One region of the Ideonella flava genome, then DNA from elsewhere that is predicted to be linked to it. Evidence: predicted binding sites of a transcription regulator. Region 1 holds the regulator's gene; the other holds the start of a gene.
What was found. Region 1 encodes LexA, which represses DNA repair genes until DNA is damaged. Its sites were predicted from a motif close to ACTGTATNNNNATACAGT; they were not measured.
Positions count from the first base shown of each region.

Region 1 (5,113 bases):
CGCCAGGCTGTTCACCGACACACGCGAAGCGGCCGGCGAGTTCGACGCCGGCTCCGAGGAAGTCGCCGTGATGACCCAGCGCCTGAAACCCGGCAGCGGTGCCACCGGCCACGAATGGGATCGCGCGCTCGAAGGCCACAGTGCCGCGGAACGCGCCGCGGCCGTCGTCTACACCCTCGACATCTGACCGCCACCGCCAGGCGGCGCAGTCGGATCTCATTCCCCTATTAATTGTGCGCATTTAAATTGTGCGCAATACTTCTGCCCATGGCGAAGACCCCCAGCCCCTCCAAGCCCGCTGCCAACTGGCTGGCGCTGGACATGCAGTTGTGCTTCGGCCTGTATTCGGCCTCGCTGGCCATGACCAAGCTCTACAAGCCGCTGCTGGCGCCGCTGGGCCTGACCTATCCACAGTACCTGGTGATGCTGGTGCTGTGGGAGGAGGACAGCCAAGCCGTCAGCGCGATCGGAGACCGGCTGACCCTGGATTCCGGCACGCTCACGCCCCTGCTCAAGCGGCTGGAAGCCGCCGGCCTGGTGCAGCGCCTGCGCGATGCGGTTGACGAGCGCCGCGTGCTGATCCAGCTCACGCCGGCCGGCCGCTCGATGAAGGCCCGCGCGAGCAGCATCCCGCAGCAGATCCTCTGCGCAACCGATTGCCAGCTCGACGAAGTTTCCTCCCTCACGCAACGCCTGAAGTCCCTGCGTGACAACCTCACCCAGGCCGCGGCCTGACCTATCCCTTCAATCACCCAAAGGAAGACAACATGGCTCTCGAAAAGGTCCTCTACACCGCCCACGCCACCTCCACCGGTGGCCGCACCGGCACCTCCAAGACCGACGACGGCCGCCTGTCGCTGACGCTCAGCACGCCGAAGGAACTGGGCGGTGACGGCGGCGCGGGCACGAACCCCGAGCAGCTCTTCGCTGCCGGCTACTCGGCCTGCTTCATCGGCGCGATGAAGGCCGTGGCGGCCAAGCAGAAGATCTCGCTGCCGGCCGACGTGTCGATCAGCGCCGACGTGGGCATCGGCCCCATCCCGGCCGGCTTCGGCATCCAGGTCGCCATGCGCATCACCGTGCCCGGAATGGAAAAGGCCGCCGCCGAGGCGCTGGTCGCCGCCGCGCACCAGGTGTGCCCGTACTCGAACGCGACCCGCGGCAACATCGACGTGTCGCTGACCGTCGTCTGAGCGGGGGGAGACGGCACCAAGCCGTCACCGTTCATCGCGAAGCTCCTCGGGTTTGTCCACCCGAGGGGCTTTTTTCATGGTGCACCTCAAGAGTCGGCTCTGCGCGCTGGCGTCCCCTCAACGTCGTCGGAGTGGCCCGCAGCGGTTCAAGAAGAAGGCGGCAATAGCAGCTGCAGCAGCAGTTCCACCCGCGCCTTGGCCGGCGTGAGGACACCAGCCGTAGGCAAGGCCCCTTCGGGCGAGCCGACGATCGCTCCGCCCGAGCATCGGCTCGCCCTGAGCACCGGCAGGCCAGCCGCCCGCGCCCGCGCCAGGGCCGCGAGCAGCGACGCGTGCACGGTGCCGTTCCCGGTGCCCTCGACCACGAGCCCGCGGGCACCGGCGGCCACCAGCGCCTCCACCACGACGCCGTCCGCGCCGGCATGGCTCACCACGATGTCGACCCGCGGCCACGTGCCGGCATCGGCCGCGATCCGCTCCAGGCCGAGCGCCTCGCCCGAGGGCCAGGAGCGCAGCGCTCTGACCTGCCCTTCCTGCACCACCGCCAGCGGGCCGTCCTCGCCGGATTCGAATGCATCCAGGGCGAAGGGCTGGCGCTTGCGCACCTCGGCCGGGCCGTGGACGCGGCCCTGCAGCACGGCCACCACACCCTGTGCGCCCGGCCAGGCAGCGAGCGTCACCGCGTCCAGCAGGTTCTGCGGGCCGTCGGCCTGCAGCGAGGTCGCCGGGCGCATGGCGGCTGTCAGCACGACCGGCTTGGCCGGGGCCAGCACCCGCTGCAGGAACCAAGCCGTCTCTTCCAGCGTGTCGGTGCCGTGGGTCACGACCACGCCGGCCACCTCTTCACGCGCGAGGTGGTGCGCCAGCCGCTGCGCCAGCCGCTGCCAGATGGCGTGGCTCATGTCCTTGCTGTCGACCTGGGCCACCTGCTCGGCCTCGAGCTGGCGCCCGGCCAGTGCTGGCACGGCCCCCACCAGGGCCTGCACGCTCATTTGCCCCGCCGTGTAGCCGACGTCGTCGCCGGAGCCGGCAATGGTGCCGCCGGTTCCCAGGATCACGACCGTGCCCGCCGCCTGCTGTGATTTGTTTTGCATTTCAACGATGTCTGGATAAAAATACAGATACTGGATGCAAACTCAGCCGTACCGCTTGCCCGGTAGGCCCGCCGCCATGATTGAAAGCCCGAAGCTCACCGCCCGCCAGCAGCAGATTCTCGACCTGGTGCAAACCACCATCGAGCGCACCGGCGCCCCCCCCACCCGGGCCGAGATCGCGGCAGAACTCGGTTTTCGCTCACCCAATGCCGCCGAGGAGCACCTGCAGGCCCTGGCCCGCAAGGGCGTGATCGAGCTGGTCGGTGGCACCTCTCGCGGCATTCGCCTGCAGTCCAACACGCTGCGGGCCCTGAACGAGGCCCGCGGCAAGCAATTCTCGCTGCCCCTGCCAAGCCTGGCCCAGCTGACCTTGCCGTTGGTCGGGCGCGTGGCCGCCGGCAACCCCATCCTCGCCCAGGAAAACATCGACCAGACCTACCTGCTCGAGGCGAGCCTTTTCCCGCGGCGTCCCGACTACCTGCTCAAGGTCAAGGGCATGAGCATGCGCGACGCCGGCATCATGGACGGCGACCTGCTCGCGGTGCAGAAGACGGCAGAAGCCCGCAACGGCCAGATCGTCGTGGCGAGGCTGGACGACGAGGTCACGGTCAAGCGCCTGCATCGCACGCGCCACACGATCGAGCTGCTGCCCGAGAACCCCGATTTCCAGCCCATCGTCATCGCGCCCGGCCAATGCGAGTTCGCCATCGAGGGCGTGGCCGTCGGCCTGGTGCGGCAGCACATGGTGTTCTGAGCGAACGTTGCCATGGCTCGCGCCGCATCGCCCGTACGCCCCATCAAGGCTCCCAAGGCCGCCTGCGCCGACGAATGCGCGGTGCTGGAGCAGTTGCCGAACGTCGGCCCGGCCATGGCCGGTGACCTGCGCCTGCTGGGCATCCAGCACCCGGCAGAGCTGCGCGGGCGTGACGCCTTCGCGCTGTACCGCGCACTCGAGCACGCCACCGGCCACAGGCAGGATCCCTGCGTGCTCGACACCTTCATGGCCATCGTCGATTTCATGGAAGGCGCCGCGCCCAAGCCCTGGTGGGCCTACACCGCCGCGCGCAAGCAGCGCCACGGCCAGATCACCAACTGATCGCTACCACCCGCCTGCCCCGCCAAATCTCGGGATGCGAGCCGCCGCCAGCGCACGCCTGATCGCCGCCGGATAACTCGGCCCCACCGGCAGCTCCCGCCCATTGCGCAGCGTGGCCATGTACTCGCCGCCGCCCACGGGATAGAGCGAGCGCAGTTGCGCCAGGTTGACGATGTAGGAGCGATGGATGCGAAGGAATCGCGTCGCCGGCAACTGCTGCGCGAGCACGCCTATCCTCTCCCTCACATCCAGCACCTCGTTGCTGCCGAAGTGCAGGGTGACGTAGTTCGCCGCAGCGCGGATCAGCTCCAGCTCGTCGAACGGCACGAACACCAGCTGGTGGCCGCTCTTGACCACCATGCGATCGGGCTCGATCGCCAGCGGCGGCGGCACCTCGATCAAGGTCAGCTCGGCGGCCCGTGAACCGAGGAACTGCCTAACCCTGTCCAGCGTGGCCTCGAAGCGCTCGCGGCGGAAAGGCTTCAGCAGGTAGTCCAGCGCCTGGGCATCGAAGGCGCGCAGGGCGAACTGCGCATGCGCGGTGACGAAGACCACGGCCATGGCGGCCACCGAGTCCTGTGCAGCGGCGCGCACGGACTGCAGCAGTCCGAAGCCATCGGCGCCCGGCATCTGAACGTCGAGGAAGAGCAGCTGCGGCGCTTGCGCGGCAATGGCCCCGGCAGCGCTGGCTGCATCCGCGCATTCACCGACGATCTCGAAATCGTCCTCCTCGGCCAGCAGCGTCGCGAGGTTCAGGCGGGCGAGCGGTTCGTCGTCGACGATGAGGGTGCGGATCTTCATGGCTCACGTGACAGCGCGAAAGGGCATTCGCAAGGTGACCCGCGTTCCCGCCCCGGCCCGCCCATCGAGCTCGAAGCTGTGCGCGTCGCCGTAGAGCTGGCGCAGCCGCTTCTTCGCATTCGCCAGACCGACCCCCGGCCGCGGCGCCTCCGGCAGGCCCGAGCCATCGTCCTGGACAGCGAGCAGCAGCTCGGCGGCCTCCCTCCGTGCGGTGATCTCGAGCCGCCCCGGCCGGTTCACCGGTGCTATGCCGTGCACCACCGCGTTCTCGACCAGCGACTGCAGCACGAGCGTGGGCACGGCGGCATCCAGCGCGTCGGGATCTATGGACTGCACCAGCGTCAAGCGCTCGCCCAAGCGCCGCTGCTGGATGCGCAGGTAGCAATCCACCACCGCCAGCTCGCGCCGCAAGGTGGTCTCATGGGCCGCCGGATCCTCGAACGAGGCTCGCAGCACCTCGGCCAGGTCGGACACCATGTCCTCCGCGGCGCGGGGATCCACGCGCATCAGGGCGGACACGGCGTGCAGCGTGTTGAACAGGAAGTGCGGCTGGATCTGCGCCCGCAACACGGACAGCTGCAGGTCGGCCATGAGCTGGCCCAGCCGGCTGGCCTGCAGGGCACGCTCCCGCTCCGCCGTGTGAGCGTCGATCAGGGCCTTCACGCCGACCAGCGGCCAGTACATCCACAGGTCGGAATAGAACTCCTCGAGAAAGCGCAGCACCAGCGGCGAGCCGGCGAACTGCTTCGGCACGAGCGCGAGCGGGCTGCCGATGGCCTGCGCGACCACGCAGTGAACCATCGACAGGGCCACGAAGAACAGCATGTGCAGGCCGAACGCCCGCCAGCGATTCGGGCCGGTGAGCGGCACACGGTGCGCCAGCGCAAACACCACCGGTGTGAGCGTGGCCCAGATCCAGTGCTCGATCA
Region 1 covers NZ_JBPZHD010000001.1:546,512-551,624, forward strand. The annotation lists gene ACS5PM_RS02445 (hypothetical protein) at 1-187, shown strand, start outside; gene ACS5PM_RS02450 (MarR family winged helix-turn-helix transcriptional regulator) at 268-735, shown strand; gene ACS5PM_RS02455 (organic hydroperoxide resistance protein) at 768-1,193, shown strand; gene ACS5PM_RS02460 (asparaginase) at 1,340-2,287, opposite strand; gene lexA (transcriptional repressor LexA) at 2,364-3,041, shown strand; gene ACS5PM_RS02470 (helix-hairpin-helix domain-containing protein) at 3,054-3,383, shown strand; gene ACS5PM_RS02475 (LytR/AlgR family response regulator transcription factor) at 3,387-4,184, opposite strand; gene ACS5PM_RS02480 (sensor histidine kinase) at 4,188-5,113, opposite strand, start outside.

Region 2 (5,113 bases), on a different contig from region 1:
GGCCAGGGCCTGGCCCTTCAGGCTGAGCGGCGGGCGTTTCATGCCGCCGTCGGCTCGGGGGCCGTCCTACTCGGCGGCCTCGCCGCCCAGCAGCGGCACGCCCATGGCCTCGCGCACCTTGTTCTCGATTTCGCGGGCCAGCGCGGGGTTCTCGCGCAGGAACTCGCGCGAATTGTCCTTGCCCTGGCCGATCTTCTCGCCGTTGTAGGCGTACCAGGAGCCGGACTTCTCGACGATCTTGGCGGTCACGCCCAGGTCGATGATCTCGCCCTCGCGGCTGATGCCCTCACCGTAGAGGATGTCGAACTCGGCTTCCTTGAACGGCGGCGAGACCTTGTTCTTGACGACCTTGACGCGGGTCTCGTTGCCGATGATCTCCTCGCCCTTCTTGATCGAGCCGATGCGGCGGATGTCGAGCCGGACGGAGGAGTAGAACTTCAGCGCGTTGCCGCCGGTGGTGGTCTCGGGGCTGCCGAACATCACGCCGATCTTCATCCGGATCTGGTTGATGAAGATCACCATGCAGTTGGACTTCTTGATGGTGGCGGTGAGCTTGCGCAGCGCCTGGCTCATCAAGCGGGCCTGCAGCCCCGGCAGGCTGTCGCCCATCTCGCCTTCGAGTTCGGCCTTGGGCGTGAGCGCGGCGACTGAGTCGATGATGATGAGGTCGACCGCGCCGGAGCGCACCAGGGAATCGACGATCTCCAGCGCCTGCTCGCCGGTGTCGGGCTGGCTGATCAGCAGCTCCTGCAGGTTGACGCCGAGCTTTTGGGCGTACTGGATGTCCAGCGCGTGCTCGGCGTCGATGAAGGCGGCGACGCCGCCGAGCTTCTGCATCTCGGCCACGACCTGCAGTGTGAGCGTGGTCTTGCCGGAGGATTCGGGGCCGTAGATCTCGACCACCCGGCCGCGCGGCAGGCCGCCGACGCCCAGGGCGATGTCCAGGCCCAGCGAGCCGGTGGAGACGACCTCGATGTCCTCGATCACCTCGCCCTCGCCCAGACGCATGATCGAGCCCTTGCCGAACTGCTTCTCGATCTGCGCCAGCGCGGCCGCCAGGGCCTTGGACTTCTCGGTGTTCAGGTTTTTCACGGGTGCGTCCATCTCGGCAGGACTCCTTTTGGCCATCGGTGTCAGTCGTCAGTATTGAACGGCGATTATGTCAGAAGCTGGATATTCGTACAGTGGATTTTTCGGCCTTGTCGAATGTCAAGGCCGGCCACGCCTGGCTGCCTAGAATTCGGGCACGGGCTGGTCATGAAGAACCGGCCCAGGAGACAAGGCCGATGCGCATCCTGATTGCAGAAGATGACCAGGTCCTGGCCGACGGCCTGCTGCGCTCGCTGCGTGGCGCGGGCTATGCGGTCGACCAGGTCGGCACCGGGAGCGAAGCCGACGCGGCCCTGGCCTCGCACGAATTCGACCTGGTGATCCTGGACCTGGGCCTGCCCAAGCTGCACGGGCTGGAGGTGTTGCGCAAGCTGCGGGCGCGCGGCTCCAGCATGCCGGTGCTCATCCTGACGGCCGCCGATTCGGTCGAGCAGCGTGTCAAGGGCCTGGACCTCGGCGCCGACGACTACATGGCCAAGCCCTTCTCGCTGCAGGAGCTGGAGGCCCGCGTGCGCGCCCTCACCCGCCGCGGCCTGGGCACCGCCTCGAGCATCATCAAGCACGGCCCCCTGAGCTTCGACGCCACCGGCCGCGTGGCCTACATCAACGACCAGATGATCGAGCTGTCGGCCCGGGAGATCAGCCTGCTCGAGGTGCTCCTGCAGCGCGCCGGCCGCCTGGTCAGCAAGGACCAGCTCGTCGCCCGCCTGTGCGAGTGGGGCGAAGAGGTCAGCAACAACGCGATCGAGGTCTACATCCACCGGCTGCGCAAGAAGATCGAGCAGGGCCCGATCCGGATCGCCACCGTGCGCGGCCTGGGCTACTGCCTGGAAAAGATCCAGGGCTGATCCCACAAGGCTGACGTCAGCTGCGCGGCTATGCTGAAGCCGTGAGCAAGGCCACCGCGCGCGAGCAGCGTTCCCTTTTCGGCGAGATCCTGGACTGGATGCTCGTGCCGCTGCTTCTGCTGTGGCCGATGAGCGCGGCATTGACCTGGCTGGTGGCGCAGAACATCGCCGCCAGGCCTTATGACCGCGACCTGGCGCAGCTGACACGCATGATCGCGCGCCAGCTGGTGGTGGCCTCTCCGCGCAGCGGCGAGGCGGTGCTCACCCTGCCCGAGCCGGCGGCGGCCCTGCTGCGCAGCGACGATGTCGACCGGGTGTACTTCCAGGTGCTTGACGAGAAGGGCGAGGTGCTCGCCGGCGACCGCGAACTGCCCGCGCCGGACGCCGACCCGGCGGCGCCCGTCCCCGTGGGCGAGGTGCAGTTTCGCGACGAGACGATCCAGAACGAGCCGGTGCGGGTGGCCAGCCTGAAGGTCGAGCCAGCCACGGACGACCCGGTGCGCATCGGCCTGGTGCAGGTCGGCGAGACGCTGGAAAAGCGCAGCCGCCTGACCACCGAGATCATCAAGGGCGTGCTGCTGCCGCAGTACGTCATCCTGCCGGTGGCGGTGCTGCTGGTGTGGTTCGCGCTGGCGCGAGGCATCGCCCCTTTGAACCAGCTTCAGCAGCGCATCCAGCGCCGGCAGAGCCACGACCTCAGCCCGATCGACCAGCATGACGTGCCGGAGGAGGTCGCGCCCCTGGTGCGTGCCATCAACGACCTGCTGATGCGGCTGGACCAGTCGATGGCCACGCAGAAGCACTTCCTGGCCGACGCCGCGCACCAGCTCAAGACGCCGCTGGCCGGCCTGCGCACCCAGGCCGAGCTGGCGCAAAGGGAGATCGACGCGGGCGGCGGGGACGCGCAGTCCGTCAAGCGCTCCCTGCAGCAGATCGCCCGCTCGAGCCAGCGCGCCGCACACATGGTCAACCAGCTGCTGGCCATGGCACGGGCGGAGGACGAGGAGCAGGCCCGCCGCACGCAGGACTTCAGCCTCCTGCGGCTGGCCACCGACACGGTGCAGGACTTTCTGCCGAAGGCCTTCGAGAAGCGCATCGACCTGGGTTACGAGGGCCCGGACGGCGATGCCGACAGCGTGCCGCGCCTGCACGGCCAGCCCCTGCTCGTGCGGGAGATGATCCGCAACCTCGTCGACAACGCCTTGCAGTACACGCCGGAGGGCGGCACGGTCACGGTGCGCATCACGCCCGATCCCTTCGGCCAGGTGCTGGTGCTGCAGGTCGAGGACAACGGCCCCGGCATCCCGGAGGCGGAGCGCGAGCTGGTCTTCCAGCCCTTCTACCGCGCGCTGGGGACGAACGTGGACGGCAGCGGCCTGGGCCTGGCCATCGTGCGCGAGATCGCCGAGAAGCACCGTGCCACGGTGACCATCGACAACGCGCGCCCGGCGGCCTCTTCGGCACCGGGCGGCGGGCCGGGCACGGTGTTCACCGTGCGCTTTCCCTTGCCGGTCGCAACGCCTGAAGTCGCGACAGCCGCCTCGCCGGCGGCGGGTTGAATCGGCCTCAGTCGCCGACGGGCCGCCCCTAGGCGACTGATCCCCTCGGGGGACCGACGCCAAAGGCGGCGTAGGGGCTCATTCAGTCGCCGACGGGCCGCCCCTAGGCGACTGATCCCCTCGGGGGACCGACGCCGAAGGCGGCGTAGGGGCTGAATGATCTTCAGCTCTGCATCAGCCGCCGGCTCTTGGCAATCGACATCAGCATGCCCAGCGCCAGGCCCAGCGTGACCATCGCCGTGCCGCCGTAGGAGATGAACGGCAGCGGGATGCCGACCACGGGCAGGATGCCGCTGACCATGCCCATGTTGACCATGGCGTAGGTGAAGACGCTCAAGGTCAGCGCCCCGCCCAACAGGCGGGTGAAGACGGTGGGCGCCTCCGCGGCGATGAGCAGCCCGCGCACCAGCACGAAGCCGAAGCAGGCAATGAGGGAGAGCGTGCCGACCAGGCCGAACTCCTCCGCGTAGGCCGCGAAGACGAAGTCGGTGGTCCGCTCGGGGATGAACTCCAGGTGCGTCTGGGTGCCCTTCATGAAGCCCTTGCCGGTGGGGCCGCCGGAGCCGATGGCGATCATGCCCTGGATGATGTGGAAACCCTTGCCGAGCGGGTCGGTGGTCGGATCCAGCAGGGTGCAGACGCGGTGCTTCTGGTAGTCGCGCAGCAGCGGCCACTTCACGTCGTCCTGGCAGATGCGATCGGCCGAAAGCACCACGGCACCGATGGCGAGCACGCCTGCGACGAGCACCGGCAGGATGAGCCGCCAGCTCAGGCCCGCGAAGTAGATGACGTACAGCCCACCCGACAGGATCAGGATCGCAGTGCCCAGGTCGGGCTGCTTGACCACCAGGCCCACGGGCACGAGCAGCAGCGCGCCGGCGACGGCGAAATCGAGCGTGCGCAGCTGGCCCTCGCGCTTCTGGAACCACCATGCCAGCATCAGCGGCATGGCCAGCTTCATCAGCTCGGAGGGCTGGATCACCATGCCGATGTTGAGCCAGCGCGTCGCGCCCTTCTTGGTGATGCCGAACAGCGCGGTGGCGACGAGCAGCGCCACGCCGACCACGTACAAGGGCACGGCGATGCGCATGAGCCGCTGCGGCGGCACCTGCGCCACCAGGAACAGCACCCCCAGCGCCAGCAGCATGTTGCGGCCATGGTCGACGAAGCGCGTGCCGTGGTCGAAGCCGGCCGAGTACATCGTCATCAGGCCCAGGCCACCGAGCAGCGTCAGGGCGAGCAGCAGCGGGAGGTCGAAGCCGGAGAAGACCGGCTTGATGCGGCTCCACAACGGCGGGCGTTCGATGACGACGCTCATCGTCGTGCTCCCGAAGCCGCCGTGACGCCGGCGCCGGCCCAGGTGCCCGACGCCGGCTTGACGGCCGATGCGGGGGCGGAGGCGGGAGCGCGCCGCGCGGCGGACGCAGCAGGCGCGGGTGCCGACGCTGCCGCACTCGCGGCACCGGCTGCCGGATCCGGCGCGGCCACCAGGCCCATGGCGATCGAGCTGCCCGGCCCGGCCGGCAGGGGGATGTCGGCCGGCTTGCGCGGCGTGCCGATCGGGGCGATGCCCTTGCCCTCGCGCACCAGGGCGAT
Region 2 covers NZ_JBPZHD010000004.1:355,774-360,886, forward strand. The annotation lists gene ACS5PM_RS10725 (regulatory protein RecX) at 1-42, opposite strand, end outside; gene recA (recombinase RecA) at 67-1,104, opposite strand; gene ACS5PM_RS10735 (response regulator) at 1,287-1,958, shown strand; gene ACS5PM_RS10740 (sensor histidine kinase) at 2,057-3,517, shown strand; gene rodA (rod shape-determining protein RodA) at 3,681-4,835, opposite strand; gene mrdA (penicillin-binding protein 2) at 4,832-5,113, opposite strand, start outside.
Region 2: recA (recombinase RecA) is a predicted target of LexA. The motif match lies at 1,169-1,186, and genes of this name have one in related genera.